DNA from 3 places in the Streptomyces sp. LARHCF249 genome. Region 1 is predicted to be linked to each of the others. Evidence: riboswitches for the same ligand, from Rfam matches in the RefSeq annotation. Region 1 holds a riboswitch; each other region holds the start of a gene.

Region 1 (10,459 bases):
CGGGAGGAGCTGCGCGAGGAGCTCGGGGACGTCCTGCTCCAGGTGGTGTTCCACGCCCGGATCGCGGAGGACCACGAGGTGCCGGACGAGGCGTTCTCCATCGACGACGTGGCCGCGACCCTCGTCGAGAAGCTGATCCACCGGCACCCGCACGTCTTCGGCGACGAGAAGGCCGAGACCCCGGAGGACGTCAGTGCCCACTGGCAGCGCACCAAGGCGGTCGAGAAGCGCCGGGAATCCGTCACGGACGGGATTCCGCTGGGCCAGCCGGGGCTCGCGCTCGCGGCCAAGCTCGCCGGGCGGGTCCGTACGGGCGGTGTGGCCGTGGAGCTGCCCCCCGGTGAGGGCATCGGGTACGAGCTGCTGGAGCTGGCGGCGCGCGCCGAGGCGGCGGGGATCGACCCCGAGACCGCGCTGCGCGCGGCGGCCCGCGTCTACCGGGACGCGATCCGGGCCGCCGAGGGCGTCGGCGAGTAGCCCCCAGCAGCAGTACTGAACCCGTCAGCCCCTCGGCGATCGGCCCGAGGGGTTGTGCCAGTGCGGCGCGGGGCGGTTCAGGAACCACTCCCCGAAGCCCAGCGGGCGGCCGTTCGGGCCGTGCCCCTTGCCGGCGGCCGGTACGGAGTCGTGGAAGATCCGGCCGGGGTGGGCGCCCAGCTCCTCCAGGAGGAAGGCGGTCTCCTCGATGAACAGCGGCGGTCCGCTGAGGTAGACGTCCTGGTCGGGCCACAGGCCCCGGTTGCCGAGCGCGGTGGCCAGCCGGTCGGTGGCCTGGTTGCGGTGCTGCCCGGGGGCCGGCGTGATGTAGGTGACGGCGAGCCAGGGGCAGGCGGCGGCGTACTCGTCGATGAGCGCGCGGTCGTAGAGGTACGCGGCGTCCCGCGCGACCACGAAGAGCCGTACGTCCTGATCGGGAGGGTGCTCCGCGAGGTCCTCCAGGATGGCCCGGACCGGCGCCCAGCCGGTCCCGGCGGCGATCAGGCTGGCCGGGCGGTCCGCGTGGCGGAAGGTCAGCTGCCCGCCCGCCGCACCGAGCCGCAGCGTCTCGCCCGGCTGCACGTCGCGGACCAGGGCGGTGCTCAGCCGCCCCCGCTCGATCCGGCTGACGTGCAGGTCCAGGGTGCCGTCGGGGCGGGGGGCGTTGCCGACGGAGTACGTGCGCCAGGTCGTCGGGACCCGCTCGCTGCTCACGCTCGTGTACTGGCCGGGCAGATAGGGGAAGGGGGCGTGCGGCCTCAGGGTCAGCACGCCGATGTCCTGCCCGTACTGGAGGTGGCGTACGACCTCCGCGTCCCACCAGGGCGGGTCCTCGCTCGAGGCGGCGCCGGCCAGCATCGCGTCGGCGATCACCTGGTACGCCTCGGCCCAGGCCTTCTCCACCTGCGGGGTCCAGGCCTCGCCGGAGGTCTCGGCGAGGGCGGCGAGCAGGCTGGTGCCCACGGCCGCGTAGTGCTCGGGCCCGGCCCGGAACTTGCGGTGGTCGCGGCCCAGGTCGCGGAGATAGGGGACGAGGCTGTCGTTCTCCAGGTGGGCGATCACGTGGGTGAGCGCGGCGAAGAGCCGGTCCCGCTGCCGCTCCATGTCCTCGAAGGAGGCCGGGAAGAGCTCACGGACGTTGGGGTTGTGCCAGAAGAGGTGGGAGTAGAAGAACTTGACCGCGTGCTCGGCCCGTCTCTCCACCACCGCGAAACTGCTTTTCAAGATCCTCACATCCACAAAACCGAAAGTAGGAGTGTCGGGGAAGTCGAGGTCAAGTGACAGCGGATCTACGGACAGCCGCGACGAAGCACCCATATCGGATGGGGTCCGGGAGTCGGGATACGGTCATCGGGTGCACGAGCAGATCCCCGCAGCCTCCGCAGACACCCCCTCGGCCTCCCCTTCCCCCACGGGACCGACCCTGTTCGACTGGGAGTTCGCGACCGATCCCTATCCGGCCTACGCCTGGCTGCGCGAGCACTCCCCGGTGCACCGCACCAAGCTCCCCAGCGGGGTCGAGGCCTGGCTGGTCACCCGGTACGCCGACGCCCGCCAGGCCCTCGCCGACCAGCGGCTCAGCAAGAATCCGGCGCACCACGCCGAGCCCGCGCACGCCAAGGGCAAGACCGGGATCCCGGGGGAGCGCAAGGCGGAGCTGATGACGCACCTGCTCAACATCGACCCGCCGGACCACACCCGGCTGCGGCGGCTGGTGTCGAAGGCGTTCACCCCGCGCAGGGTCGCCGAGTTCACACCGCGGGTGCAGGAGCTGACCGACCACCTCATCGACCAGTTCGCGGCGAAGGGGGAGGCGGACCTCATCCACGAGTTCGCCTTCCCGCTCCCCATCTACGCCATCTGCGAGATGCTCGGCGTACCGCGCGAGGACCAGGACGACTTCCGCGACTGGGCCGGGATGATGATCCGCCACGGCGGCGGTCCGCGCGGCGGGGTCGCCCGTTCCGTGAAGCAGATGCGGACGTATCTCGGGGAACTCATCCACCGCAAGCGGGATGATCTGGGCAATGACCTCATTTCCGATCTGATCCGGGCGAGTGACCACGGCGACCATCTGACGGAGGCCGAGGCCACGGCCATGGCTTTCATCCTGCTTTTCGCCGGTTTCGAAACCACCGTCAACCTCATCGGCAACGGCGTCCACTCCCTCTTCATGAACCCCGGCGAACGCGAGCGCCTCCAGGCCTCCCTCGCGGCCGGCGAGAGCGGCCTGCTGGAGACCGGCGTCGAGGAACTGCTGCGCTACGACGGCCCGGTGGAGCTGGCCACCTGGCGGTTCGCCACCGAGCCGCTGACCCTCGGCGGGCAGTCGGTCGCGGCCGGGGATCCGGTCCTGGTCGTCCTCGCGGCCGCCGACCGCGACCCCGGGCGGTTCGCCGAGCCGGACACCCTCGACCTCTCCCGGGCCGACAACCAGCACCTCGGGTACGGCCACGGCATCCACTACTGCCTGGGTGCTCCGCTCGCGCGACTTGAAGGACAGACCGCGCTTGCGACTTTGCTCACGCGTCTGCCAGATCTGGAACTCGCTGTTCCGCCCGAGGAGCTGCGCTGGCGCGGCGGACTGATCATGCGTGGCCTGCGCACCCTTCCCGTGCGCTTCACACCCCGAAACATCTGAAGGGCAACTGACCGGAAGTCAGTTGCCGACCGGAGTTGTGACAACCGTTCGAAGGCCGCTAGGTTCTGCCGTTATCCAGCCGTTATGCGAAAGGTGCAGCCTCATGCGTTCCGGGAACGGCCGCCACAGACGCCCCCGTCAGGTGCCCGCGATAGTCGTCACTGCCGGAGTCACCGGCTCCGCGCTGGCCCTGCCGCTGCTCGCCGCCACCGGCGCGAGTGCGGCCGACACGTCCACGTGGGACAAGGTCGCCGAGTGCGAGAGCGGTGGCGCCTGGAGCGCCAACTTCGGCAGCGGACAGTACGGCGGCCTGCAGTTCACCCAGGAGCAGTGGAAGAACGCGGGTGGCCTCGACTTCGCCGAGCGGGCCGACCTGGCGAGCCGTTCCCAGCAGATCGCCGTGGCCGAGCGCGTACTGGCCTCCCAGGGCCCGCAGGCCTGGCCGCTGTGCGCGGCTTCGGCCGGGCTGGACGGGCAGGGCGCCGCAGCCGCGGTCGACCCGGGCCTGCCCGGCGGCTCCGTGACCCCGACCGCGCCCTCCCGCCCGGACGACACCGTGCCCACCACCGGGCCCGGCAAGCCGTCCACGGACTTCGGCGCTCCGACGCACCCCGCGCCGAGCCCCTCCGGCACCCCGTCGTTCACGCTCCCCGACAGCCCGCTCGCGCCCTCCCTCGGACTGCCCGTCATGCCCTCGCCGGACGACCCCTCCACGGCTCCGGCCCCGGTGGACCCGACCGCGCCGACCACCCCCGTCAGCCCGGGTGAGACCACGGCGCCGCCGGTCGCCCCGCCGGCCACCCCGGGCCAGCCCCCCGTGACCCCGGGCGCCCCCGTGACCCCGGCAGACCCGACGGCGCCGGCGACTCCGGGTGTCCCGGACGCCTCGGCCGACCCCACCGCACCCACCGCACCGGCCGCACCGGCCCCCGAGGGCAGCGGCAAGCACCGCGGTGCGCCGGCCGCCGAGGCGCCGACCGCACCTGATGCCGCGTCGGAGCCCACGTACACCGTCAAGGAGGGCGACAGCCTGATCGCCATCGCGGACGCCAAGGGACTCGAGGGCGGCTGGAACGCGCTCTACGCGGCCAATGAGCAGGTCATCGGCAAGGATGCCAATCTGATCAAGCCCGGCCAGAACCTGGATCTAACTGCCGAATAAGGGCAGTTCGGGCGGCCGGAAAGAGTTGATTGTCCGTTTTCTGTAAGTGAGACATGTGTCTCTTCCGGTCAACTGGCGTGTCCCGCCCGGGGGCTTCCGCGAACCCCGTCCTCACCTGCGCAAATACCCGTACGAAGGGCGCAAGTAGGGGCTGTTTCTCCCCGATGGGGCTCGTTGAACATCGGGGAGGGACCTGTCTACCTTCTGAGTCGCCCGCCACCGCGGGCTCCTTCGACCGCATCGCCGAATCCTGCCGGCGGACGGGGGGAACAGTCGTCGCGTCAAGCGCCGAAGGCAGGAGCGGGGGAACCAAGGTAGGTGCCGGGAGCGGCCGTTGAGAGACGGTCACGCCACCGGCTAGGGGTTAAGACGTGCGCTAGGTCGCACGGCCGGGCAACTCACTCGCCCGAACCCGACAGCTCACCTCGTAGGCGTCGGTGAGGAGAATCTCCATGCTGCTTTCCGGCAAGGGCAAGCACCGCCGCGCCTCCAAGGCCGCCCGCATCGTCACGCTCGCCGGTGTCGCCGGTGTCGCCGTCGCCGCCCCCCTGATGGCCGCGGGCACCGCCAGCGCCGCCACCGCGTCCGAGTGGGACAAGGTCGCGCAGTGCGAGTCCGGCGGCAACTGGGCCATCAACACGGGCAACGGCTACTACGGCGGCCTGCAGTTCTCGTCCTCCACCTGGGCCGCGTTCGGCGGCAAGACGTACGCCGCGCAGGCCAACCAGGCCTCGAAGGCCCAGCAGATAGCCGTCGCGGAGAAGGTCCTCAAGGGCCAGGGCAAGGGCGCCTGGCCGCACTGCGGCAAGGGTCTGTCGAACTCCTCCTACACCGGCGGCGGCTCGACCGAGACCGCCCCGAAGCAGGAGAAGAAGACCGAGCCCAAGAAGACCCAGCCGAAGAAGGCCGAGCCGAAGAAGGAGACGAAGCGCTCCGAGGCTCCGACCACCCGTTCCGAGCGCTCCGAGGCCCCGGCCCCGAAGACCGGCAACGGCTCGTACGAGGTCAAGTCCGGTGACACCCTGGGCACCATCGCCGAGGCCAACGGCGTCCAGGGCGGCTGGCAGAAGCTGTTCGAGCTGAACAAGGACATCGTCTCGGACGCCGACCTGATCTTCCCGGGTCAGAAGCTGAAGCTCAGCTGAACACTGCGGCAATAGCCGCGGCAGCGCGCACCACGCGTAACAGCCCCACCGCCCGGCGCGTATCCCCCCACGCGCCGGGCGGTGGCGTGTGCGCCGGCAGAACGGCGATGACCAACAGCCGTATGTCCTGGAAGAGGGGTATTCGGGCCCTTTTTCGTCCCAGGGGCCGGGCGGTCGGCCGATCGAGAGCCCCGAGCCGGTTAGGCTCTAGTCGGCAAGGCCATCCCACGGCCTGATGCCACCGCACACCCAGCGTCACATCCCAGAAGGAGATGCTCGTGCCGTCCATCGACGTCGTCGTAGCCCGGGAAATCCTGGACTCCCGAGGCAACCCCACGGTCGAGGTCGAGGTGGGCCTCGACGATGGCAGCACCGGCCGTGCTGCAGTTCCGTCCGGCGCCTCCACCGGTGCATTCGAGGCCATCGAGCTCCGTGACGGTGACCCCGACCGTTACTTCGGCAAGGGTGTCGAGAAGGCCGTCCTCGCCGTCATCGAGCAGATCGGCCCGGAGCTCGTCGGCTACGACGCCACCGAGCAGCGCCTGATCGACCAGGCCATGTTCGACCTGGACGCCACCGACAACAAGGGCTCGCTCGGCGCCAACGCCATCCTCGGCGTCTCCCTCGCCGTCGCGCACGCCGCGTCCGAGGCCTCGGACCTCCCGCTCTTCCGCTACCTCGGCGGCCCGAACGCGCACCTGCTGCCCGTTCCGATGATGAACATCCTCAACGGCGGGTCGCACGCCGACTCCAACGTGGACATCCAGGAGTTCATGATCGCCCCGATCGGCGCGGAGTCCTTCTCCGAGGCGCTGCGCTGGGGTGCCGAGGTCTACCACACCCTCAAGAAGGTCCTGCACACCAAGGGCCTCTCCACCGGGCTGGGCGACGAGGGCGGCTTCGCCCCGAACCTGGAGTCCAACCGCGCCGCGCTCGACCTCATCGTCGAGGCCATCAAGCAGGCCGGCTACACCCCGGGCAAGGACATCGCGCTCGCGCTCGACGTCGCCGCGTCCGAGTTCTACAAGGACGGCAAGTACGAGTTCGAGGGCCAGTCCCGCTCGGCCGCCGAGATGACCGAGTACTACGAGGAGCTCGTCTCCGCGTACCCGATGGTCTCCATCGAGGACCCGCTGTACGAGGACGACTGGGCCGGCTGGAAGACCCTCACCGACAAGCTGGGCTCCAAGGTCCAGATCGTCGGCGACGACCTCTTCGTCACCAACCCGGAGCGCCTGGCCCGCGGCATCGAGGAGGGCTCCGCGAACGCCCTGCTCGTGAAGGTGAACCAGATCGGTTCGCTGACCGAGACCCTCGACGCCGTCGAGATGGCCCAGCGCAACGGCTTCAAGTGCATGATGTCGCACCGCTCCGGCGAGACCGAGGACGTCACCATCGCCGACCTCGCGGTCGCCGTGAACTGCGGTCAGATCAAGACCGGCGCCCCGGCCCGCTCGGACCGTGTCGCCAAGTACAACCAGCTGCTGCGCATCGAGGAGATCCTCGACGACGCCGCGGTGTACGCGGGCCGCAGCGCCTTCCCGCGCTTCAAGGGCTAATCACGCTCTTGCCTCCGTACGTCCCCGCACTCGGTCCCGTACCGTGTGCGGGGACGTATTGCGTAGTGCGTGCACAGGGGAGGCGGACCAATGGCCGGGAACCGGGATCGGTTCTCCACCTTCTCCACCGCGACCAGGCTCAAGCAGCTCGGCGAGCGGACCGCCGCCCATGTCTACCGCTCGCAGTCGCGCCGCCAGGTCCGCCGCAGCCGGCTGACCGGCCGGGCCGCGCTCCTGGTGCTCGTCCTCTGTACCCTGGTCGTCGCCCTCGCGTATCCGATGCGCCAGTACGTCTCCCAGCGTTCGGAGATCGCGGAGCAGCAGCGGGCCGCGGCCGCCGCGCGGGAGCGCCTGGAGCGGCTCCGCGACGAGAAGGCCCGCTGGCAGGACGACGCCTATGCGGAGCAGCAGGCGCGCAAGCACCTGCACTTCCTGCGCCCGGGGGAGATCGGCTACATCATGACCGACCCCGGGGCCCAGGCGGCGGCCGAGCGGCACCGGACCGGCCGGGCCGGCTCCGACCGCCCCTGGTACTCCAACGTCTGGGACGGCGTCGACAAGGCCGACCGCCCGGGCGACTGACCCACACTCCAAGCACACCGAAACGAAGAGACCTACTCCAGGCATGCAGACGCCCCCGCCCCAGACCGACCGGACCGAGCCGACCGACGCGGACATCGAGGCGTTCGAGCAGCAGCTCGGCCGCCCGCCGCGCGGGCTGCGCGCCATCGCCCACCGCTGCCCCTGCGGCCAGCCGGACGTGGTGGAGACCGCGCCGCGGCTCCCCGACGGCACCCCCTTCCCGACGCTGTACTACCTGACGTGCCCGCGCGCGGCCTCCGCGATCGGCACGCTCGAGGCCAACGGCGTGATGAAGGAGATGCAGGCCCGGCTCGCCGAGGACCCCGAGCTCGCCGCCGCCTACCAGGCCGCGCACGAGGACTACATCCGGCGCCGCGACGCCATCGAGGTGCTCCAGGGCTTCCCCAGCGCCGGCGGGATGCCGGACCGGGTGAAGTGCCTGCACGTGCTCGTCGGCCACTCGCTGGCCGCGGGCCCGGGCGTGAACCCGTTCGGCGACGAGGCCCTCGCCATGCTGCCGGAGTGGTGGGCCAAGGGCGCCTGCGTCACCCCGTGCGCGGAGAAGAAGGAAGAGTCGCTGTGACCCGGGTCGCGGCCGTCGACTGCGGTACGAACTCCATCCGCCTCCTGGTCGCGGACTGCGACCCCTCCACCGGCGACCTGGTCGAGCTGGACCGGCGGATGACCATCGTCCGGCTCGGCCAGGGCGTGGACAGGACCGGGCGGCTGGCCCCGGAGGCGCTGGAGCGCACCTTCGCGGCCTGCCGCGAGTACGCGGAGGTCATCAAGGAGCTGGGCGCGGAGAAGGTCCGCTTCGTGGCGACCTCGGCCTCCCGGGACGCGGAGAACCGCGCCGACTTCGTCCAGGGCGTCCTGGACATCCTGGGCGTCGAGCCCGAGGTGATCTCCGGGGACCGGGAGGCGGAGTTCTCCTTCACCGGCGCCACCAAGGAGCTGACCGCCCACGAGCACCTGGAGCGGCCGTTCCTGGTGGTGGACATCGGCGGCGGCTCGACCGAGTTCGTGGTCGGCGGGGAGCACGTGCGGGCGGCCCGTTCCGTGGACGTGGGCTGCGTGCGGATGACCGAGCGCCACCTCGTCGTGGACGGGGTCGTCAGCGACCCGCCGACCGAGGCCCAGGTGGCGGCCGTACGGGCCGACATCGAGGCGGCGCTGGACCTGGCCGCCGAGACGGTCCCGCTGGCCGAGGCCCGCACCCTGGTGGGCCTGGCCGGCTCGGTGACCACGATCGCGGCGATCGCGCTCGGGCTGCCCGAGTACCGCTCGGAGGTCATCCACCACTCCCGGATCTCCTACGAGCAGGTCCGCGAGATCACCGGCCGCATGCTGACGTCGACCCACGCCGAGCGCGCGGCGATCCCCGTGATGCACCCGGGCCGGGTGGACGTGATCGGCGCCGGCGCCCTGGTCCTCCTGGCGATCATGGAGCGCATCGGCGCCTCGGAGGTCGTCGTCTCGGAACACGACATCCTCGACGGCATCGCCTGGTCCGTGGCCTGAACGGCGGGCGGGCGAGGGGCTGTAGGGGCCTGCGGAGGGTCCTGAAACGGCCTGGGAGGGGTCCCGGGTCCCGTGATCCACACGAAGTTCGTGAAGTTCTTCACAAGGAAAAGGGGCCTGATGGGCCAACGGAAGGGTCTTTCGGACCCTTCCCGAGGCCCTCGGGCCCTTTTTCGTGGCCGTTCGTGCGATCGGCGGACCCGACGGGTTCCGCATCGGAGGTATGGACGAAGCCCGGTGGTCCAGTCCGGTTGAGGGCCTGGAGGCCAGTTCAGGACGGGTGAACAACGACTCCCGTTACACCGTGGTTCCCGCACGGCGCCATGACCTCCGTCACGTGGGCGGCGGAGTGTAGCAGAGGCCTTCCGACACCTTGTGAAGGGGCTCACGAGCGACACCCCATTGGGTGCTGGATACTCGTTCCATGAGCACCACGGAGCGTCCCAGGATCCTCGTTGTAGGAGGTGGGTACGTAGGCCTGTACGCAGCCAAGCGCATCATGAAGAAGATGCGCTACGGCGAGGCGACCGTCACGGTCGTCGACCCGCGCTCGTACATGACCTACCAGCCCTTCCTCCCCGAAGTGGCCGCAGGCAGCATCTCGCCTCGGCACGTCGTCGTCCCGCTGCGACGCGTGCTGCCCAAGGCCGAGGTACTTACCGGCCGGGTCACCAGCATCGACCAGGACCGCAAGGTCGCCGTCGTCACGCCGCTGGTCGGCGAGGCGTACGAGCTGCCCTTCGACTACCTGGTGATCGCGCTCGGCGCCGTCTCCCGCACCTTCCCGATCCCCGGCCTCGCCGAACAGGGCATCGGTATGAAGGGCGTCGAAGAGGGCATCGGCCTGCGCAACCACGTACTCGAGCAGCTCGACAAGGCCGAGTCCACGACGGACGAGAACGTCCGCCGCAAGGCCCTCACCTTCGTCTTCGTGGGCGGCGGCTTCGCCGGCGCGGAGACCATCGGCGAGGTCGAGGACATGGCCCGCGACGCCGCGAAGTACTACGCCACGATCAAGCGCGAGGACATGCGCTTCATCCTGGTCGACGCGGCCGACAAGATCCTTCCCGAGGTCGGGCCCAAGCTCGGCACCTGGGGCAAGGAGCACCTCGAGTCCCGCGGCATCGAGATCTACCTCAACACCTCCATGGACTCCTGCGTGGACGGCCGCGTGGTGCTGAAGAACGGCCTCGAGGTCGACTCCAACACCATCGTGTGGACCGCGGGCGTCAAGCCCAACCCGGTGCTGGCCCGCTACGGCCTGCCGCTGGGCCCGCGCGGCCACGTCGACGCCGAGCCCACCCTCCAGGTCAAGGGCACGGACTACATCTGGACCGCGGGCGACAACGCCCAGGTGCCGGACATGGCGTCC
Region 2 (10,459 bases), on a different contig from region 1:
CGGAGAGTCCCTCGGCGGCGACGACCACGGGCTCCAGGGAGACCCCGATCACCTCGGGGTGGTCGTCCACGAGCCGGGACAGCCTCAGGAGCAGGTCCTCCAGGGCGGGGGTGTCGACGGGGTCGCTGCCGCGCCAGCCGAAGAGAAGGGGTGCGGTCCGGATGGACCGGATCAGTCCGGCGGCGTCCCGGTCGGTGGCCGGGACCAGGCGGTGGGCGGTGTCCCCGAGCAGCTCCGAGGCGACGCCGGCCAGCCCGAAGGAGAGGACGGCGCCGGCGGCGGGGTCGATGACGGAGCGGACGACCGTGTCCACCCCGCGGGGCACCATCGCCTGGACCACCGGCTGGAGCTCCGCCGGCTTCCCGAGCAGCGCGGTGAGGTCCTCGTACGAGCGCCTCAGCTCGGCCTCGTCCCGGAGGTCGAGCCGTACGCCGCCCAGGTCCGCGCGGTGGCGCAGGTGCGGGGCGGTGGTCTTGAGGGCGACCGGGTAGCCGAGGATCCCGGCGGCGCGGACCGCCGCGTCGGGGCTGGGTGCGGGCAGGGCGGGCAGGACGCGGATCCCGTACCGGGCGAGCAGCTCGCGGGCGTCCCACTCGGCCAGGGTGAGGACGGCTCCGCCGTCGACGTCGGCCAGCAGCCGGGCCAGCTGGGCGGCGGCGCCGGGCTCGTCGATGTCCTCGTACTCGGGGACGTGCCCGGCCTCGGCGCCGGCCCGCCGCCACTGCCCGTACCGGACGGCTTCGGCGAGGGCCCTGACGGCCCGCTCGGCGGCGGGATAGCTCGGGATCCGGTCTCCCGCGGCGGGCTCGGCCGCCGGCGCGGCGGGAATGCCGCTGAACTCGGCGGAGAGAGCCTCGACCAGTTCGCCGAGCTCCACGTGCACGACCGCCACGGGCTTGCCCGGGGTCTCGGCCACGGCCTCCCGCAGGGCTTCGGCCAGGTCGTCCTCCGGAGCCTGCTCGTTCACCCACGGGATCGCGGTCACCACGACCGCGTCGTTGGCGTCGGAGGCCAGCGCCGCGGCCAGCGCCGTACGGAAGTCCTCGGGCGAGGCCGCGGTGGTCAGGTCGATCGGCGGCAGCGGCCGCAGTCCCTGGGTCAGGCAGGCGTCGTAGGTGAGGACCCCGAGGGACTCGGAGTTCCCGAGGATCGCGACGCGCGGTCCGGCGGGCAGCGGCTGCGAGGCCAGCAGCAGCCCGACGTCCACCAGCTCCGTCACCGTGTCGACCCGGATCACGCCCGCCTGCCGCAGCAGGTCGGAAACGGTGGCGTCCGGCAGCCGGGTGCCCGGGACCACGTGTCCGGCGGGGGTGTGGCGGCCGCCCTTCGCGACGACCACCGGCTTGACGGCTGCCGTCCGGCGGGCGAGGCGGGTGAACTTGCGCGGGTTGCCGAGGGTTTCGAGGTACATCAGGGCGACGTCGGTCGCCTCGTCGTCGTACCAGTACTGGAGGATGTCGTTGCCGGAGACGTCGGCGCGGTTGCCTGCGGAGACGAAGGAGGACAGCCCCTCCCCGCGGCGCACCAGGGCGGAGAGCAGGGCGATGCCGATCGCCCCGGACTGCGTGAACAGGCCTATCCGGCCCCGCGTCGGCATCGGCGCGGGCGTCAGCGAGGCGTTGAGCTCCACCTCCGGCGCGGTGTTGATCACCCCGTAGGCGTTCGGGCCGATCAGCCGCATCCCGTACGAGCGCACCTGGCGCACGAGTTCGCGCTGGCGGGCGAGTCCGGCCGGGCCGCTCTCCCCGTATCCGGCGGACAGCACCACGAGCCCCTGCACCCCGTGGTCGCCGCAGGCCGCCACCACCTCGGGGACCCGGTCCGCCGGAACCGCGATCACCGCGAGGTCGACGGGCGCGCCGATGGCCCCGATCGTGCGGTAGGCCCGTACGCCGTCGAGCAGGTCGCGCGTGACCTCCTCGTTGAGGGCGTAGAGGTGGCCGTGGAAGCCGCTGTCGCGCAGGTTGCGCAGCGCGGCGGCGCCCACGCCCGCGCCGGAGCGGCTGACGCCGATCACCGCGACGGAGCGGGGGGTGAGCAGCCGCTGTACCGAGCGGGCCTCGGCGCGCTGTTCGCGGGCGCGCTGGACGGCGAGGGATTCGGCGGTGGGTTCGAGGTCGAGGGTGAGGTGGACGGAGCCGTCCTCGAAGCTGCGCTTCTGCTGGTAGCCGACGTCCGTGAACACCTTGATCATTTTGGTGTTGGCGGGCAGCACCTCGGCGGCGAACCGGCGGATGCCCCGCTCCCGGGCCACCGCGCCGATGTGTTCGAGGAGGGCCGAGGCCACCCCGCGGCCCTGGTGGGCGTCCTGGACGAGGAAGGCGACCTCGGCCTCGTCGGAGGGGCCGGCGGCGGGCCGGCCGTCGGCGCCGATGCGGTCGTAGCGGACGGTGCCGATGAACTCCCCGCCGATGGTTGCCGCGAGGCCGACCCGGTCGACGTAGTCGTGGTGCGTGAACCGGTGCACGTCGCGGTCGGAGAGCCGGGGGTAGGGGGCGAAGAAGCGGTAGTACTTCGACTCGTCCGAGACCTGCTCGTAGAAACTGACCAGTCGGCCCGCGTCGGCGGGGGTGATGGGCCTGATCCGGGCGGTGCCGCCGTCGCGCAGGACGACGTCCGCCTCCCAGTGGGCCGGGTACGAGGGGTCCGACTCGGTGGTCATGGGCCTACCTTACGGCCGGAAACCGCCCTGCAGTGTGCGCGCGGCGCATCAGGCAGACTAGGGCAAAACGATGCAAGCTGGGGAAGGTCGAACGGCGGAGGATCCGGGCCGAAGGTCGGTCGGAGCATTCCGGGTGCCGTGAGAGACTGGTCTAGACAACCGTAAGAACCTGAAGGGCATCACCATGGCAGAGCGCCGCGTCAACGTCGGCTGGGCCGAGGGCCTGCACGCTCGTCCCGCCTCGATCTTCGTCCGTGCGACGACCGCTTCCGGCGTCCCGGTGACCATCGCCAAGGCCGGTGGCGACCCCGTCAACGCCGCTTCCATGCTGGCGGTTCTGGGCCTGGGCGCCCAGGGCGGCGAGGAGATCGTCCTCGCGTCCGACGCCGACGGCGCCGAGGTGGCGCTGGACCGCCTCGCGAAGCTGGTCGCCGAGGGGCTCGAGGAGCTCCCCGAGACCGTCTGACCCTTCGGGTTCGACACCTCCGTCGACCGGTACACCGCAGCGACCCACACGGTCCGCACGGTCCGCACGCGAAAGCCGCGGCCCCCGCCATCCGGGGCGCCGCGGCTTTCGCGTGTACGCAGGGGAATTCGGCTCACAGGAATTCGGCGCACCGAATTCAGGCCACCCGGGCCGAGCTGATTGCGAAAATCGGCAGCCGCGGCGCACGAATACCGCTCCTGCCGTCCCTTTGTATACGCGCCCTGTTAATGACGGCCGCTCGACATGTTTACGGCAGGTTGCGAAGTGCTCACGGCCGCCCGCGCCCGCGGCCGGTGCGCGCCCGCCGCCCGGTCGGCGTGGAGGGACGCCAGCGCCCGCGCCCGCTCCGCGTCCCCCCGCGCCACCGCGTCCACGATCGCCCCGTGCTCCGCCCAGGAGTCCACCGGCCGGGCCGGCGCCTCCACCACGTACATCCACGCCAGCTTGTGCCGCATCTGCGTGAGCAGCGCGATCAGGCCCGGGCTCCCGGAGGCCTGCGCGAGGGTCTCGTGGAACCAGCCGCCCAGGGAGCGCAGGTCCTCGCCCTGGCCCCGCCTGGCCCGCTCCTGGCCCAGCCTGACCAGCCCGCGCAGCACCTTGAGGTGGGCCTCGGTACGCCGCCGGGCCGCCCTGGCCGCCGCCAGGGGCTCCAGCAGCATCCGCAGCTCGAGGAGGTCGGCGGCCTCCTGCTCGGTCGGCTCGGCCACACAGGCGCCCGCGTGGCGCCGCGTGGTCACGAACCCCTCGGACTCCAGGGTCCGCAGCGCCTCGCGCACGGGGACCCGCGAGACCCCGTACCGGCGGGCCAGTACCTCCTCGGTCAGCCTGCCGCCCGGCTCGAAGACCCCGGAGACGATGTCGTCGCGGATCGCTGTGCATACCGCGTGCGCGGGAATACGCAAGACCGGACCTCCGCTATTTCCGATTTCGACTGCCACGCCATCAGGCCGCACACATACAAGCCGTGCCTGCGCGTGCTGCGACTCTATTGCAACACACGATAATTTCCGAGAGCGGCCGGAAATGACAAACATGTTTCCGGCGCAGCAGCACGAAGGCCCCGGCTCGGGGAGCCGGGGCCTTCGGTGAAGCGGTGGGGCGCGGTCAGAGGCTGACGCCGTGCGAGCGCAGGTACGCGATCGGGTCGATGTCCGAGCCGTAGTCGGCGCCGGTGCGGGCCTCGAAGTGCAGGTGCGGGCCGCTGGAGTTGCCCGTGGAGCCCGAGAGGCCGATCTGCTGGCCGGGGGTGACCTGCTGGCCGACGGAGACGCGCAGCGAGGACAGGTGGCCGTACTGGGTGTACGTACCGTCGTTGTGCTTGATCACGACGTTGTTGCCGTAGGCGCCGCCCCAGCCGGCCTCGACCACGACGCCGACGCCCACCGCGCGCACGGAGGTGCCGGAGGCGGCGTGGAAGTCGATGCCGGTGTGGCTGCCGGAGGACCACATGCCGCCGCCCGCCTTGTACTGCGTGCTGACGTACGAGCTGTCGAGCGGGGAGACGAAGGTGTTGAGGCGCTTGCGCTCCTCCTCGCGGGCGGCGCGCTCGGCGGCCTCGCGCTCGGCCTTCGCCTTGGCCTCGGCGAGGCGCTTGGCCTCGGCGGCCCGCTGCTTCGCGTCCGCCTCGGCCTGGGCCTTGGCGGCGGCGTGCTCGGCGGCACGCCGCTGGGACTCGGCCTGGTCCTCGATGTCACCCGCGAGGTCGTCGGAGACGACGACCGCGCCGAGCGCGTTGTCCGGGGCGGAGTGGGTGTTGCCGTTGTCCGCGGCGAAGGCCGGGGCGGCGAGGGAGCCGACGACACCAGTGGTGGCGAGGGCGGCTATGCCGGCGTAGCCGGCGGTCTTGCGGCTCAGACGACTGGAACCACGGTGCTTACCGGCGGCACGACTGCCAAACGCCATGAAGGGGCTGATCCTTTCCTTCCCTCTCGCCTACCGGGTTAGCTGACGGGTTCGGAGCAGGAAGGTCTCCTACGGGCCTCCTCTTGCGAGGCGGTCCGATTCACCCCAGGGACTGATGTGGGTCCCCGGCTCCCCAGGCTCGCGCCTGACGGGGACTCGGCGATCGCTGTCCGGTGCCGCGGATGCGGCGGGTACAACTGACGGACAGCACGGGTGACGCTAGGCGGATCATCAGTCAATCGCCAAACAGACACGCCCTTTTGTTGCGTACGCCACACCACATAAAAGCAACCTCTCCACTAAACGGACAAAAGGGGCCCTGGCGGACAAGCCCGCCAGGGCCCCTTGTCGTGCGGTCAGTTGGCCGCGCGGCGGCCGTCAGTTGGTGACGACGCTCACGGGGCCGATCCCCAAGGCCCGCACCGGCTCCTCGATCTGCGCCGCGTCGCCCACCAGGACGGTGACCAGCCGGTCCGCGGGGAAGGCCTCCACGACCGCCGACGTCGCCTCCACGGTGCCGGTTTCGGCGAGCTGTGCGTACAACTGCGCCTGGTAGTCGTCCGGAAGCTCCTGCTCGACCTGGTCGGCCAGGGTGCCCGCGACCGAGGCCGCCGTCTCGAACTTGAGCGGGGCCACGCCCACCAAGTTCTGCACCGCCACGTCCCGTTCGGTCTCGGTCAGGCCGCCCTCCGCCAGGGTGCGCAGGACCTTCCAGAGGTCCTCCAGCGCCGGGGCGGTGTTCGGGGTGTCCACCGAGCCGCTGATGGCGAGCATGGAGGCGCCCCTGCCGTCGGCGGTGGAGCGCAGCACCTGGCCGAAGGCGCGCACGCCGTACGTGTACCCCTTCTCCTCGCGCAGCACCTTGTCCAGGCGGGACGTCAGGGTGCCGCCCAGGCAGTACGTGCCGAGCACCTGCGCCGCCCAGACCCGGTCGTGCCGGTCCGGCCCGATCCGGCCGATCAGCAGCTGCGTCTGGACGGCGCCGGGCCGGTCCACGATGACCACGCGGCCGGTGTCGTCGGCGGTCACCGGCGGCACCGGGAGCGGCTCGGCGGTGTTGCCCGTCCACGTGCCCAGGGTCTCGGCCAGGACCGCGTCCAGGTCGATGCCGGTCAGGTCGCCGACGACCACCGCGGTGGCCGTGGCGGGGCGCACGTGGGCCTCGTAGAAGGCGCGTACGGCCACGGAGTCGATCCGGGCGACCGTCTCCTCGGTGCCCTGGCGCGGGCGGGACATGCGCAGGCTGGCCGGAAAGAGCTCCTGGGAGAGCTGCTTGGCGGCGCGGCGCTGCGGGTTGGCCAGCTCGTGCGGGATCTCGTCGAGCCGGTTGCGCACCAGCCGGTCGACCTCTGCGTCGGCGAAGGCCGGCGCGCGCAGGGCCTCGGCGAGCAGGCCGAGGGCCTTGGGCAGCCGGGATGCCGGAACCTCCAGGGAGACCCGCAGGCCCGGGTGGTCGGCGTGCGCGTCCAGGGTGGCGCCGCAGCGCTCCAGCTCGGCCGCGAACTCCTCGGCGGAGTGCTTGTCGGTGCCCTCGGACAGGGCGCGGGCCATGATGGTCGCCACGCCGTCCAGGCCCTCGGGCTCGGCGTCCAGCGGGGCGGCGAGGTTGACCTCGACCGCGATGACCTGCTGGCCCGGGCGGTGGCAGCGCAGCAGGGTCAGGCCGTTGGACAGCACCGAGCGGTCGGGGGCCGGGAAGGCCCACGGCTGCGGTTCCCCGGCCTGCGGGCGCGGGTGGAAGGTCATCGTGACGGCTGCGGTGTCGCTCACTGCTCCGCCCCCTCGTTCTCGTCGTCGTTGCCGGCGGACTCGTCGGAGCCGGCCAGCGGCTCGTAGACCAGCACCGCGCGGTTGTCCGGGCGCAGCCGGGCCGCGGCCACGGCCTGCACCTCCTCGGCGGTCACGTCGAGGACGCGCTGCACGGCGGTCAGGGCCAGCTGCGGGTCACCGAAGAGCACCGCGAAGCGGCACAGCTCGTCGGCCCGGCCCGCGACCGTGCTCAGCCGGTCCAGCCACTCGCGCTCGAGCTGCGCCTGGGCGCGCTCCATCTCCTCGGCCGTCGGGCCCTCGGCGGCGAACCGCGCGAGCTCCTCGTCCACGGCCGCCTCGATGTCGGGGACCTCGACCCCGCCGGACGTCTTGACGTCCAGCCAGCCCAGCGAGGGCGCCCCGGCCAGCCGCAGCATGCCGAACCCGGCCGCGACGGCCGTCTGGTCGCGGCGTACCAGGCGGTTGTGGAGCCGCGAGGACTCGCCGCCGCCCAGGACGGTCAGCGCCACGTCGGCGGCGTCGCACTCGCGCGTGCCGTCGTGCGGGAGCCGGTAGGCGGCCATCAGCGCACGCGCCGGGACCTCCTCGACGACCTCCTCGCGCAGCTCGCGGCCGATGACGTCGGGCAGCGAACCGTCCCGGGGCGGCTGCTTGCCGTCGTGCGACGGGATGGTGCCGAAGTACTTCTCGACCCACGCGAGCGTGCGCGCCGGGTCGATGTCGCCGACGATCGACAGCACCGCGTTGTTGGGCGCGTAGTACGTACGGAAGAAGGCGCGCGCGTCCTCCAGGGACGCGGCGTCGAGATCGGCCATGGAGCCGATCGGCGTGTGGTGGTACGGGTGGCCCTCGGGGTAGGCGAGGGCGGTCAGCTTCTCGAAAGCGGTGCCGTACGGGACGTTGTCGTACCGCTGGCGGCGCTCGTTCTTGACGACGTCGCGCTGGTTCTCCATGGACTCGTCGTCCAGGGCTGCCAGCAGCGAGCCCATCCGGTCCGCCTCCAGCCACAGCGCGAGCTCCAGCTGGTGGGTCGGCATCGTCTCGAAGTAGTTGGTGCGCTCGAAGCTGGTGGTGCCGTTGAGGGAGCCTCCGGCTCCCTGGACCAGCTCGAAGTGCCCGTTGCCCGGTACGTTCGCCGAGCCCTGGAACATCAGGTGCTCGAAGAGGTGAGCCAGGCCGGTACGCCCCTTGACTTCGTGCCGCGAGCCGACGTCGTACCAGAGGCAGACCGCGGCGACCGGGGTCAGGTGGTCCTCGGAGAGCACCACGCGCAGGCCGTTGGCCAGCCGGTGCTCGGTCGCTGTCAGGCCGCCGGAGCCGGCCTGGGCTGTGGCCGTGTGACCCATGGGCATGTGGTCCCTTCGATACGCGATGCAGAGATTTCCGTCAGACCTGCCACTGTATGCAAGCGCGTCGGCGACCGGATAAGTTCCCGGGTCACCCCCTGGGGTCGGAGTCCGGGTTGTCGGTGCCTCGGGCCACAATGGTCCGCGTCAGACCCCCAGCACACCCATTCTTGGTTAAGGAGCCGCGCAGCGATGGCCCGCCGCAGCACGAAGACCCCGCCGCCGGAGGATTTCGAGGAGAAGATCCTCGACATCGACGTCGTCGACGAAATGCAGGGCTCCTTCCTCGAGTACGCGTACTCGGTGATCTACTCCCGTGCCCTGCCCGATGCCCGCGACGGCATGAAGCCGGTGCACCGCCGCATCGTGTACCAGATGAACGAGATGGGTCTGCGCCCCGACCGCGGCTACGTGAAGTGCGCCCGTGTCGTCGGCGAGGTCATGGGCAAGCTCCACCCGCACGGCGACGCGTCGATCTACGACGCCCTCGTGCGCATGGCCCAGCCCTTCTCGATGCGGCTGCCGCTGGTCGACGGCCACGGCAACTTCGGTTCGCTCGGCAACGACGACCCGCCTGCCGCGATGCGTTACACCGAGTGCAAGATGGCCGACGCCACGTCGCTGATGACGGAGTCGATCGACGAGGACACCGTCGACTTCACCGCCAACTACGACGGCCAGGAGCGGGAGCCGGTCGCCCTGCCCGCCGCCTACCCGAACCTGCTGGTCAACGGCGCGTCCGGGATCGCGGTCGGCATGGCCACCAACATGCCCCCGCACAACCTCGGCGAGGTCATCGCAGCCGCCCGCCACCTGATCCGCTACCCGCAGGCGGACCTGGAGGCGCTGATGCGCTTCGTCCCGGGTCCGGACCTGCCCACGGGCGGCCGGATCGTCGGGCTCTCGGGGATCAAGGACGCGTACGAGAACGGTCGCGGCACCTTCAAGATCCGCGCGACGGTGGCGGTGGAGAACGTGACGGCGCGCCGCAAGGGCCTCGTCGTCACGGAACTGCCCTTCACGGTCGGCCCCGAGAAGGTCATCGCGAAGATCAAGGACCTGGTCGGCTCGAAGAAGCTCCAGGGCATCGCGGACGTCAAGGACCTCACCGACCGCTCGCACGGCCTGCGCCTGGTCATCGAGATCAAGAACGGCTTCCACCCCGAGGCCGTGCTCGAGCAGCTGTACAAGCTGACGCCGATGGAGGAGTCCTTCGGCATCAACAACGTGGCCCTCGTGGACGGGCAGCCGCTCACGCTCGGCCTCAAGGAGCTGCTGGAGGTCTACCTCGACCACCGCTTCGAGGTCGTCCGGCGGCGCAGCGAGTTCCGCCGCGGCAAGCGCCGCGACCGGCTGCACCTGGTCGAGGGCCTGCTGGTGGCGCTCCTCGACATCGACGAGGTCATCCGGCTCATCCGGGACAGCGACAACTCCGCGCAGGCCAAGGAGCGGCTGATCGAGCACTTCTCGCTGAGCGAGATCCAGACCCAGTACATCCTGGACACGCCGCTGCGCCGGCTCACCCGCTTCGACCGGATCGAGCTGGAGTCCGAGCGCGACCGGCTGACCGGCGAGATCGACGAGCTGACCGGGATCCTGGACTCCGACACCGAGCTGCGCAAGCTGGTCTCCACGGAACTGGCCGCGGTCGCCAAGAAGTTCGGCACCGAGCGCCGTACGGTCCTGCTGGAGTCGGCGGGCACGGCGGTCGGCGCGGTCCCGCTCGAGGTCGCCGACGACCCCTGCCGCGTGCTGCTGTCCTCCACGGGCCTGCTGGCGCGCACCGTGACCGGCGAAGCGCTGCCCGAGCCGGAGGGCGGCGCCCGCGCCAAGCACGACCTGATCGTCTCGCAGGTCACGGCGACGGCCCGGGCCGAGGTCGGCGTGGTCACCTCGTACGGGCGCCTGCTGCGGCTCTCGGTGATCGACCTGCCGCAGCTGCCGGACACGCACGCCGCGCCGAACCTGGCGGGCGGCGCCCCGGTCTCGGAGTTCCTCTCCGGACTGGAGGCGGACGAGAAGGTGATCTGCCTGACCTCGCTGGACGAGGCCTCGCAGGGCCTGGCCCTGGGCACGGAGCAGGGCGTGGTCAAGCGCGTCGTGCCGGACTACCCGGCCAACAAGGACGAGCTGGAGGTCATCACCCTCAAGGAGGGCGACCGGATCGTCGGCGCGGTCGAGCTGCGCACGGGCGAGGAGGACCTGGTCTTCCTCACCGACGACGCCCAGCTGCTGCGCTACCCGGCCTCGCAGGTGCGCCCGCAGGGCCGTCCGGCGGGCGGTATGGCGGGC
Region 3 (10,459 bases), on a different contig from region 1:
CTCCTGGGACGAGCCCTACTTCACGGGTACCGGCTTCCCCTGGGACTTCTCCATCAACTACCACCTGTACCGGCAGGTGTTCCCGCTCACCGCACTCGGCCGCTACCTGCACGGGGAACCGTTCGCGCCCGCCGGGGCATCCTGATGTCCGCCGCCCGGGGGGACAGAGCGGCGCACCCCGTCCCGCTGCTGGTGGCCTGCGCACTGCGCATCGAGCAGACCGCGCTGCGCAGCGCGGGTCGCGGGGACCACGCCCTGCTCCGGACCGGCATGGGCCCGCGCGCCGCCGAGCGGTCCGTCGGCCGGGCGCTGGAGCGGCCGGGCATGGAGCGGGCGGCCGTCCTCGCGACCGGATTCTGCGCGGGGCTGGTTCCCGGCATGCACCCGGGCGACCTGGTGGTCGCCGAGGAGACCCGGGACCCGCACGGGGTGGTCGTCTGTACCGGGACCCTCCTGCTCGCCGAGGCACTGGCCCGGGCCGCCCCCGGCCGGACCGTACACACCGGCGTACTGACCGGATCCGACCACGTCGTCCGCGGCCAGGAGCGTGCGCAGCTGCGCGCCACCGGCGCCGTCGCGGTCGACATGGAGTCCGCGGCCACCCTGTGGGCCGCCACCCGCGGCGAGGGCCGCTCCTCGCAGGACGGACGCCCGGTTGCGGCCGTCCGGGTGATCGTGGACGCTCCGGAGCATGAGCTCGTCCGTATCGGCACGGTCCGCGGTGGAATATCGGCCTTCCGCGTACTGCGTGCCGTACTGCCCGCGTTTTATGACTGGCACCGTTCTTTGCTGCTCCCCAGGAGGTGAGCCAGATGGCCATGCCGCTGCGCCAGACCATCAGGGTCGGGACGTATTTGCTCGAACAGAAGCTCCGCAAGCGTGAGAAGTTCCCGCTGATCGTCGAGCTGGAACCGCTTTACGCCTGCAACCTGGCCTGTGAGGGGTGCGGAAAGATCCAGCATCCGGCCGGGGTGCTCAAGCAGCGCATGCCCGTCGCCCAGGCGGTCGGCGCCGTGCTGGAGTCGGGCGCGCCCATGGTGTCCATCGCGGGCGGTGAGCCCTTGATGCACCCGCAGATCGACGAGATCGTGCGCCAGTTGGTAGCGAAGCGGAAGTATGTATTCCTCTGCACCAACGCGATGCTGCTGCGCAAGAAGATCGAGAAGTTCACCCCGTCCCCGTATTTCGCCTTCGCCGTGCACATCGACGGACTGCGCGAACGGCACGACGAGTCGGTGGCCAAGGAAGGCGTCTTCGACGAGGCCGTCGCGGCCATCAAGGAGGCGAAGAGGCGCGGGTTCCGGGTGACCACCAACTCCACCTTCTTCAACACCGACACCCCGCAGACGATCATCGAGGTGCTCAACTACCTCAATGACGACCTCCAGGTGGACGAGATGATGATCTCGCCCGCCTACGCCTACGAAAAGGCCCCTGACCAGGAGCATTTCCTGGGCGTCGAACAGACCCGGGAACTCTTCAGGAAGGCCTTCGCGGGCGGCAACCGCAGGCGCTGGCGGCTCAACCACTCGCCGCTCTTCCTGGACTTCCTGGAAGGAAAGGCCGATTTCCCCTGCACGGCCTGGGCCATTCCGAATTACTCCCTCTTCGGCTGGCAGCGCCCCTGCTACCTGATGAGCGACGGCTACGTGCCGACGTACCGGGAACTGATCAACGACACCGACTGGAGCAAGTACGGCCGCGGCAAGGACCCGCGCTGCGCGAACTGCATGGCGCACTGCGGTTACGAGCCCACCGCCGTCCTCGCCACCATGGGCTCCCTCAAGGAGTCCCTGCGGGCGGCCCGGGAGACGATCGGCGGGAACCGGGAGTCCTCGCGAGGACCGGCGTGACAGCGCAGCCACGGGACGGGGGCGGCCGGGGCAAGGGCTTCGACCTCGGCGCCCTGCTGGCCGAGCGCGGCGGGGAGCGGTACGAGCTGCACGCCAGGCACCTCAACCACCAACTGCCGCGGATGCTGCACACCATCGGCTTCGACAAGGTCTACGAGCGGGCCGAGGGAGCCCATTTCTGGGACGCCGAGGGCAACGACTACCTCGACATGCTGGCCGGGTTCGGCGTCATGGGCCTGGGCCGGCACCACCCGGTGGTCCGCCGCGCCCTGCACGACGTCCTGGACGCCCAGCTCGCCGACCTCACCCGCTTCGACTGCCAGCCGCTGCCCGGGCTGCTGGCCGAGAAGCTGCTCTCGTACAGCCCGCACCTGGACCGCGTCTTCTTCGGCAACAGCGGCACCGAGGCGGTGGAGACGGCCCTGAAGTTCGCCCGGTACGCCACCGGACGGCCCAGGATCCTCTACTGCGACCACGCCTTCCACGGGCTCACGGCCGGCTCGCTCTCGGTGAACGGGGAGGACGGCTTCCGGGACGGCTTCGCACCGCTGCTGCCCGACACGAAGATCCCCCTCGGGGATCTGGGCGCCCTGGAGCGGGAACTCCGCAAGGGGGACGTGGCGGCCTTCGTCGTCGAGCCGATCCAGGGCAAGGGGGTGCTCGCCGCCCCGCCCGGGTTCCTGCCCGCCGCGCAGGAACTGCTGCGCCGCCACAAGGCGCTGCTGATCGCGGACGAGGTGCAGACCGGCCTGGGACGGACCGGGGACTTCTACGCGTACCAGCATGAGCCGGGCGTGGAGCCGGACCTGGTGTGCGTGGCCAAGGCGCTCTCGGGCGGCTACGTGCCGGTCGGCGCGACCCTGGGCAAGGACTGGATCTTCAGACGGGTCTACTCGTCCATGGACCGGGTCCTCGTGCACTCCGCGAGCTTCGGCTCCAACGCCCAGGCGATGGCGGCCGGGCTGGCCGTGCTGTCGGTCATGGAGGACGAGGAGGTCGTCGCCAATGCCCGGGCCACGGGCGATCTGCTGCGCGGGCGGCTCGCGGCCCTGGTGGACGAGTACGAGCTGCTGCACGAGGTGCGCGGGCGCGGGCTGATGATCGGCATCGAGTTCGGCCGGCCGTCCTCGCTGGGGCTGCGCAGCCGGTGGGCCGTGCTCCAGGCGGCCCGCAAGGGGCTCTTCGCGCAGATGGTCGTGGTGCCGCTGCTGCAGAAGCACCGGATCCTCACCCAGGTGTCCGGAGACCACCTGGAAGTGATCAAGCTCATCCCGCCGCTGATCGTGGACGAGCGGGACGTCGACCGGTTCGTCGGCGCCTTCCGCGAGGTCATGGACGAGGCGCACGGCGGCTCGGGGCTGATGTGGGAGTTCGGCAGGACCCTGGTGAAGCAGGCCGTCGGCAACCGGTGACGGCCTGCCGGGTCACTGCGGCACCAAGCGGTCTCTGGGAAGCGGGCGCGGAGACGTGCCCCGCTTCCCGGGGACCGCTCGGCCTCAGTCGAGCAGCTGCCCGCGCAGGCGGTCGAGGGCCTGGGGGGTGAGCCCGAGGCCCTGCGCCAGGTAGCGGTCCACTCCGCCCCAGGCCTCGTCGATGGTGTCGAAGGCCGCGGTCAGGTACTCGGCGCGGGCGTCGAAGAGCGGGGCGAGGAGCTCCATCACCTCGGGGGAGCGGGCCTCCTGCGCCTGGCTGCTGCGGCGCACCCGGTAGCGGCGGTGCGGGGCGTTCGACTCCAGGTAGTCCACCACGATCGCCTCGCGCTCGACGCCCAGCGCCAGCAGGACGACGGCGATCGACAGGCCCGCCCGGTCCTTGCCGGCCGCGCAGTGCAGCAGGGCGGGGACGCTGTCCTCGGCGAGGGCGTGCACCAGCCGGCTGTGCTCGGCGGTGCGGTGCCGGATGATCGTGCGGTACGACTGCGACATCCGGGCCGCGGCCTTGCCGTCGCCCAGGATCGAGCGGAGCTGGTCGAGGCCGCCGTCGCGGACCAACTTCCAGAACTCCCGGCCGTCGGCCGGGTCCGAGAGCGGGATGTTGACGTTCCGCACGCCGGGCAGTTCGACGTCCGGCCCCTCCAGGGCGTGGTCGGCGCCGTTGCGGAAGTCGAAGACGGTGTGGAGCCCGAGTGATGCGAGGAACTCTGCATCGGTTTCGGTGGCATGTGCCAGATGTCCGCTTCGGAACAGTCGTCCCGGCCTGACCTGTCGTCCGTCAGAAGTCGGCAATCCGCCCACATCGCGGAAATTGCGCACTCCGGACAGTTCCGGCTCCTGTATCCGCTGGGTCAAAGGAACTCCTCCGGTTCGTGGTGGGACATCTGTCCGAATTGAGCTGGTTGGCTCCAACTTGCCATATCCGGCGGCGAGATCGGACGCGGCCCCGTGAGCCAGATCATACGGTGACCGTGAGTGCCTGATCGCGAAAGCCGAATGGCCCGGCCGGGGCGGTTGTTGACGGCGTGGAATGGACAGAGGGTGACCGGAATTCCGTCGGACCCTCATCCCGGTGATTCCTTTGGGGAATTCATGGCTTGTTCCCTACGGCCTGACTCGATTACCTTCGCGATCGATCCGGGTGGACCGCCTAATCCTGCCGCCTCCCGGAAACCGCACCCGACTATTCACGCGCGCGGCAGGAGCGGGGGAACCAGGTAAGCCGCTGTTCCGGATCTTTCCTCCGGAACGGCTAGGGGTGAAGTCGTATATGTTCCGTTCATGTACGGCCGGACATCTCCAGTCCGAACCCGACAGCTCACCTCGCAGGCGACGGAGAGGAATTCGCCATGCCTGCAAAGGGTAAGCACCGCCGTCCCAAGTCCCGTTCGCTTTCCCGTGGTCTCGCCGTCGCCGGCACCGGTGGTGCGGCTCTCGCGCTGCCCCTGATGGGTGCCGCCGGCGCCGGCGCGGCCACCGCTCCGGCCGCCGCTCCGGCCACGGCCCCCGCCGTGGCCCCGCAGCTCCCGCTCTCGCTCCAGGCCGCTCCCGCCGCCGTGGAGGCCGCGCCGACCGTGTACACGGTCGTGCCCGGCGACTACCTCTCCAAGATCGCCGCGGAGCGCCACCTCGACGGCGGCTGGGAGCGGCTGTACGCCGACAACCGCGAGGCCGTCGGCACCAACCCCTCCCTGATCCACCCGGGCCTGAAGCTGACCCTCGGCGCGAAGGCCAAGGCGGCCCCGGCCCCCGCCCCGGCTCCGGCTCCGGCCGAGCGGTCCTCGACCGGTTCTCCCTCCGCCGGCGAGGGCTCCTCCGGCGAACAGGACGCCCCGGCCCCCGCCCCGCAGCCGAAGCAGAAGCCGCAGAGCAGCGGCTCCTCCACCGAGGCGAAGGCTCCCAGCGGCGCCGGATTCGTGGCCCCGGTCAGCGGTGGGATCTCCACCCAGTACAAGGTCGCGGGCGCCATGTGGTCCTCGGGTTACCACACCGGCGTCGACTTCATCGCCAGCTCCGGCACCACGGTCAAGGCCGTCGGCGCGGGCACCGTGGTCTCGGCCGGCTGGGCCGGCGCGTACGGCAACGAGGTCATCGTCAGGCACGCGGACGGCAACTACTCGCAGTACGCCCACCTCTCCTCGCTGTCGGTCTCGGTGGGCCAGAGCGTCACCGCCGGCCAGCGCCTCGGCCTCTCCGGCTCCACCGGCAACTCCACCGGCCCGCACCTCCACTTCGAGATCCGCACGACCCAGTCCTACGGCTCGGACATCAGCCCGGTGAACTACCTCCGCTCGAAGGGCGTCACCATCTGACGGCAGCCGCCGTCGGAGCGCGAACACACGTCAGGCCGGGGCCCGAGGGGGGTCCCGGCCTGGCGTGTACTTATTCCTTATCCCTCGCGTGGTATAGATCACGGTCCGTCAACCCCTGCTTACGTTGGCGTAGGTCGTGTGCGCGGGTGAAGGATGTCGCTTTGTGGCAGCGACGACGACGACACTCAAGACCATCGGCTCGTACGCGGCGATCGGGGACAGCTTCACCGAGGGCGTGGGGGACCCGGGACCCGGGGATTCTTATCTCGGCTGGGCGGACCGGCTCGCCGTGCTCCTGGCCGACCAGCGTGACGAACACGACTTCCGGTACGCGAACCTGGCCGTGCGCGGCCGGCTCCTCGACCAGATCGTGGCCGAGCAGGTCCCGCGGGCCAAGGAGCTCGCCCCGGACCTCGTGACCTTCTGCGCGGGGGGCAACGACATCATCCGGCCCGGCACCGACCCCGACGACGTGGCGGAGCGGTTCGAGGCCGCCGTCGCCGACCTCACCGGGGCCGTCGGCCTGGTCATGATCACCACCGGCTTCGACACCCGGGGCGTGCCCGTCCTCAAGCACCTCCGCGGCAAGGTGGCGACGTACAGCGCGCACGTGCGCGCCATCGCCGACCGCTACGACTGCCCGGTGCTCGACCTCTGGTCGCTGAAGTCCGTACAGGACCGGCGGGCCTGGGACGCCGACCGGCTGCACCTGTCGCCCGAGGGGCACACGCGGGTGGCGCTGCGCGCGGCGCAGGTGCTCGGACTGGAGGTGCCCGCCGACCCCGACCAGCCGTGGCCCCCGCAGCGGCCGCGCGGCTCGGTGGACGTGACCCGGGACAACATCCAGTGGGCCCGCGAGCACCTGGTGCCCTGGATCGGGCGGCGGCTGCGCGGAGAGTCCTCCGGCGACCACGTCGAGGCGAAGCGGCCGGACCTGCTGCCGCTGTAACGGGCGCCGCAGAGGGGGGACGAGGGCCGCAAGCGGAATCCTTGGGGGCATGTGCGCGTTGGGAAGGTCGTAGACCGACGACCGTCCCGACCCCATCCTCCCAGGAGGCGCCTTGACCGGCTCCCGTCCCCCGCGTCCCCTGCGTCCGCGGCTGCGTGCCCTGCGGCCCGAAGCCTTCGGCGCGGACCCGTCCGGCAAGCGGCTGGAGCGGATCCACCGCTCGCCGAACTTCGCCGACGGCGTCTTCCAGAACCCGCTCGGGGCCCGGACCAGGCCCTCGGGGTCGATGGCGGAGTTCGCCAAGATCTACTTCCACCGGGAGCAGCGGGTGCGGCGCACCCCCGGCGCGCCGATCCCCGTGTACCCGACGACCCTCGCGGAGCTGGCCAAGCCGCCCGCGAGCGGACTGCGGATCACCTGGATGGGGCACTCCAGCGTGCTGGCGGAGATCGACGGGCGACGCGTGCTGTTCGATCCGGTGTGGGGCGAGCGGTGCTCGCCCTTCCCGTTCGCCGGGCCCAAGCGGCTGCACCCCGTACCCGTGCCGCTGGCCTCGCTGGGCCCGGTCGACGTCGTGGTGATCTCGCACGACCACTACGACCACCTCGACCTGCCGACGATCAAGCAGCTGGCCGGTACGGACACGGTGTTCGCCGTCCCGCTGGGCGTCGGTGCGCACCTGGAGCGCTGGGGCGTGCCGGCCGACCGGCTGCGCGAGCTGGACTGGAACGAGAGCACCAAGATCGCCGGGCTCTCGCTCACCGCGACGCCCGCCCGGCACTTCTGCGGCCGCGGGCTGCGCAACCAGCAGCACACCCTGTGGGCCTCCTGGGTGGTCGCCGGGGACGAGCACCGCATCTACCACAGCGGGGACACCGGCTACTTCCCCGGATTCAAGGAGATCGGCGCCGAGCACGGGCCCTTCGACGCCACGATGATCCAGATCGGCGCGTACTCGGAGTACTGGCCCGACATCCACATGACGCCCGAAGAGGGCATGCGCGCCCACCTCGACCTCCAGGGCGGCACGCCGCACGGCACGATGCTGCCGATCCACTGGGGCACCTTCAACCTGGCCCCCCACCCGTGGGACGAGCCGGGCGAGGGAACCCTCACCGCTGCGGCGGGCGCCGGAGCCGCGATCGCCCTGCCGATCCCGGGCCAGCCCTTCGAGCCGGGCGCCGCCGGCCTTCCGGACCAGCCGTGGTGGCGGCCGTTCGTGGTGGGCGGCCACGCCGCGGCCGAAGTGTCCGTCGCGGCGGTGACCGCCGGCCGGGCGGCGGGCGTGATCCGCGAGGAGCCGGAGGCCGTCGGCTCCTGACGGCCGGTCGGCCGGACGGACGGCCGCCTGCCGCCGGGCGGGCCCGCAGCCCGGGGGCCGGGCGGCCGCGGCGGGTCCGGGGCAGGGGGCGGCGCCCCGGCTCTCGGGGGCGCGCGGTCGGCGGGGCATTCGCCGGAAGGCGACCCGGGAGATTCGGGCGGCTGTACGAGCGCTCCACCGGGAGCGGGAAGCACCCCCGGGAACTTCGCCAACTGGGCGTCCGGGGCGGGACGGTGCGGTCTAGCGTGGGTATCCGGTGATCAACACCGGGCCCCGGGATCGCTGGGGGCCGGGCCCCACGTACCGAGGACGCCGATGTCCGGACTCCGCGCCGCCCGCCACGCCCCGTCGAGACACGCCGTCACCGGGCCGGGTCGGCAGATACGCCCCCAGCTGGTCCGCGCCGCCGTCCTGCCCACGCTCGCCGCCGGGCTCAGCGGCGCCGCCGCGGTCATCTTCACCCTCCAGCTCGGCGGAGGAGCCGGGGACCGGGACGCCCGGCTCTGGCCGGTGCTCACCGGCTGCGCCCTGCTCGTCCTCGGGGCCCTCGCCGCGGCGCTGCTCGGCGCGCAGCGCGCCGCCAAGGCCGTACGGGACCGGTGCGAGGCGCTGCGCCGCTCCAGCGTGCGCGGCCGCCAGGAGCTGCGCGGCGTCGCCGACCGGCTGGAGCGCGGCGAGGCTCCGCCCCGTCCGGTGCGGGGCGGCCCGACCGGGCCGCCGGCCGGCGTCGACCCGGCGGTGGTGGACGAGTTCTGGCTGCTGTCGCAAGAGCTGCGCGGGGCCCGTGAACAGGCCCACGCGACGCTCGTACGGCTTGCGGGACCGGCCGCTCCGTCCGACAGCGAGCGGAAGGTCGAGGTCTTCGTCAACCTCGCGCGCCGTCTGCAGTCCCTCGTCCACCGCGAGATCTCGCTGCTGGACGAGCTGGAGGACACGGTCGAGGACCCGGACCTGCTCAAGGAGCTCTTCCACGTCGACCACCTCGCGACCCGTATCCGCCGCCACGCGGAGAACCTCGCCGTGCTCGGCGGCGCGGCCTCGCGGCGCCAGTGGACGCGGCCGATCGACCTGAGCGAGGTGCTCCGCTCCTCGGTCGCGGAGGTCGAGCAGTACACGCGGGTCAAGGTCGTGCCGCCGGCGGGCGGCAGCGTGCGCGGCCATGCCGTCGCCGATGTGGTGCACCTGCTGGCCGAACTGGTCGAGAACGCCACGGTGTTCTCCGCCCCCGACACGGATGTGGTGCTGCGCGCCGAACGGGTCACCGCCGGGATCGCGGTCGAGGTGGAGGACCGCGGGCTGGGCATGCCGGCGGAGGAACAGCACCGGATGAACGCCCTGCTGGGCGACCCCGACCAGATCAGCGTCCGGAACCTGCTCGCGGACGGGCGGATCGGGCTGTTCGTCGTGTCGGCGCTGGCGCGGCGGCACGGGATCGCCGTCGAGCTCAAGTCCAACATCTACGGCGGAGTGCTCGCCGTACTGGTCCTACCGCAGGAGCTGCTGGGCGCGGAGGCGCCGAGCGCCGCCGATGCGGCGGGTGGCTCCCGGGCCACCTCCTGGGGCACCGGGCGCGCGGCTCCGATGCCGCCGCCCCTGGAGCCCGTGCGCGCAACCCCGCCGCGCCCGCAACCGCGCGACCCGCTGCCGGAGCGCGAGCGCGAGCGGGAGCCGTGGCCGGGGGCCGCTCCGACGGCCCCGGCGGGCCCCGCGCACGGGCCTGCACCCGTTCAGGGCGCCGGTGGCGCCGGTGCGGCAGCCCCGGCGGGGTCCGGTCGTGGGCCGGCGACCGGACAGGCATCTGAGCCCGGGCCGGGGGCCGTTGCGTGGGACGGGCCGGCAGCCCCGGCCGGACCGGCGCCGGGTCTCGGGCTTGACTCCGGGAACGGGCCTGCGCCCGGGACGGGACATGGCCTCGAGCCCGGGCAGGCGTCCCTGCCCGGGCAGGCGTCTGCGTTCGGGCCGGGGGCCGCGTTAGGGCAGGAGTCTGCGCCCGGGCAGGTGTCCGCGCCCGGACCGGGGGCCGTTGCGGGGGACGGGTCGGCAGCCCTGGACGGGCCAGCGTCGGGTCTCGAGTTCGTGTCCGAACACGCGTCTGTGCCCGGGCCGGGACACCGGCCGGCGCCGGGTCATGGGTTCGGGGACGGGCCGGGGGCCGAAGCCGTTGCCGGGCCCGGACAGCGGCCGGCGAGCGCGGCCGTGCACGTGCCCGGGCCCCGATCCGGAGACGAGACCGAGTCGTGGCCCGAGTGGGGGTCCGCGCCCGTATCCGCAGCCCCGGCACCGGCCGGGGGTGAAGCGCAGCTAGGGCAGGCCGTGCCGCAGCCGTGGGCCGCCGCGTCCGCATCCGCAGCCGTTGGCGCGGCCCCAGCCGGGACCCGCACTCGGCCCGCGGCCGAAGCCCAGCCCGTGCCGCGGCCCGATGCCGGGCCCGGGCCCGCGCCCGCGGCCGTCACCGTGGCCCCCGCCCCGGCCGAGGCACCGGCACCAACCCCGGTCGGGAGCGGCACGTGGCCCGGGGCAGAAGCGCAGCGGCCGTCCGCGCCCGAGCCGTGGCCCGTGCCCGCAGCCGGGACCGGCACGCCGGCCCGGGC

Evidence for each region. Region 1 has a riboswitch for cyclic di-AMP ahead of ACIPUC_RS29000 (transglycosylase family protein). Riboswitches for the same ligand answer to the same signal wherever they lie in the genome.
Region 2: linked by a shared signal. The riboswitch ahead of ACIPUC_RS35435 (M23 family metallopeptidase) and the one ahead of ACIPUC_RS29000 (transglycosylase family protein) in region 1 are both predicted to bind cyclic di-AMP.
Region 3: linked by a shared signal. The riboswitch ahead of ACIPUC_RS17045 (M23 family metallopeptidase) and the one ahead of ACIPUC_RS29000 (transglycosylase family protein) in region 1 are both predicted to bind cyclic di-AMP.

Annotation. Positions count from the first base shown of each region.
Region 1 covers NZ_JBIXJQ010000011.1:191,353-201,811, forward strand. The annotation lists gene ACIPUC_RS28980 (nucleoside triphosphate pyrophosphohydrolase) at 1-477, shown strand, start outside; gene ACIPUC_RS28985 (globin domain-containing protein) at 502-1,710, opposite strand; gene ACIPUC_RS28990 (cytochrome P450 family protein) at 1,832-3,118, shown strand; gene ACIPUC_RS28995 (transglycosylase family protein) at 3,222-4,280, shown strand; cyclic di-AMP (ydaO/yuaA leader) riboswitch at 4,557-4,729, shown strand; gene ACIPUC_RS29000 (transglycosylase family protein) at 4,733-5,425, shown strand; gene eno (phosphopyruvate hydratase) at 5,698-6,984, shown strand; gene ACIPUC_RS29010 (FtsB family cell division protein) at 7,075-7,566, shown strand; gene ACIPUC_RS29015 (DUF501 domain-containing protein) at 7,610-8,149, shown strand; gene ACIPUC_RS29020 (Ppx/GppA phosphatase family protein) at 8,146-9,087, shown strand; gene ACIPUC_RS29025 (NAD(P)/FAD-dependent oxidoreductase) at 9,512-10,459, shown strand, end outside.
Region 2 covers NZ_JBIXJQ010000020.1:32,482-42,940, forward strand. The annotation lists gene ACIPUC_RS35420 (bifunctional acetate--CoA ligase family protein/GNAT family N-acetyltransferase) at 1-2,662, opposite strand, end outside; gene ACIPUC_RS35425 (HPr family phosphocarrier protein) at 2,847-3,128, shown strand; gene ACIPUC_RS35430 (GntR family transcriptional regulator) at 3,374-4,051, opposite strand; gene ACIPUC_RS35435 (M23 family metallopeptidase) at 4,254-5,051, opposite strand; cyclic di-AMP (ydaO/yuaA leader) riboswitch at 5,064-5,223, opposite strand; gene ACIPUC_RS35440 (M16 family metallopeptidase) at 5,430-6,797, opposite strand; gene ACIPUC_RS35445 (M16 family metallopeptidase) at 6,818-8,173, opposite strand; gene ACIPUC_RS35450 (DNA gyrase/topoisomerase IV subunit A) at 8,360-10,459, shown strand, end outside.
Region 3 covers NZ_JBIXJQ010000005.1:468,602-479,060, forward strand. The annotation lists gene shc (squalene--hopene cyclase) at 1-145, shown strand, start outside; gene ACIPUC_RS17025 (phosphorylase family protein) at 145-807, shown strand; gene hpnH (adenosyl-hopene transferase HpnH) at 813-1,853, shown strand; gene ACIPUC_RS17035 (aspartate aminotransferase family protein) at 1,850-3,265, shown strand; gene ACIPUC_RS17040 (tyrosine-protein phosphatase) at 3,350-4,141, opposite strand; cyclic di-AMP (ydaO/yuaA leader) riboswitch at 4,457-4,633, shown strand; gene ACIPUC_RS17045 (M23 family metallopeptidase) at 4,636-5,598, shown strand; gene ACIPUC_RS17050 (SGNH/GDSL hydrolase family protein) at 5,762-6,547, shown strand; gene ACIPUC_RS17055 (MBL fold metallo-hydrolase) at 6,660-7,868, shown strand; gene ACIPUC_RS17060 (ATP-binding protein) at 8,184-10,459, shown strand, end outside.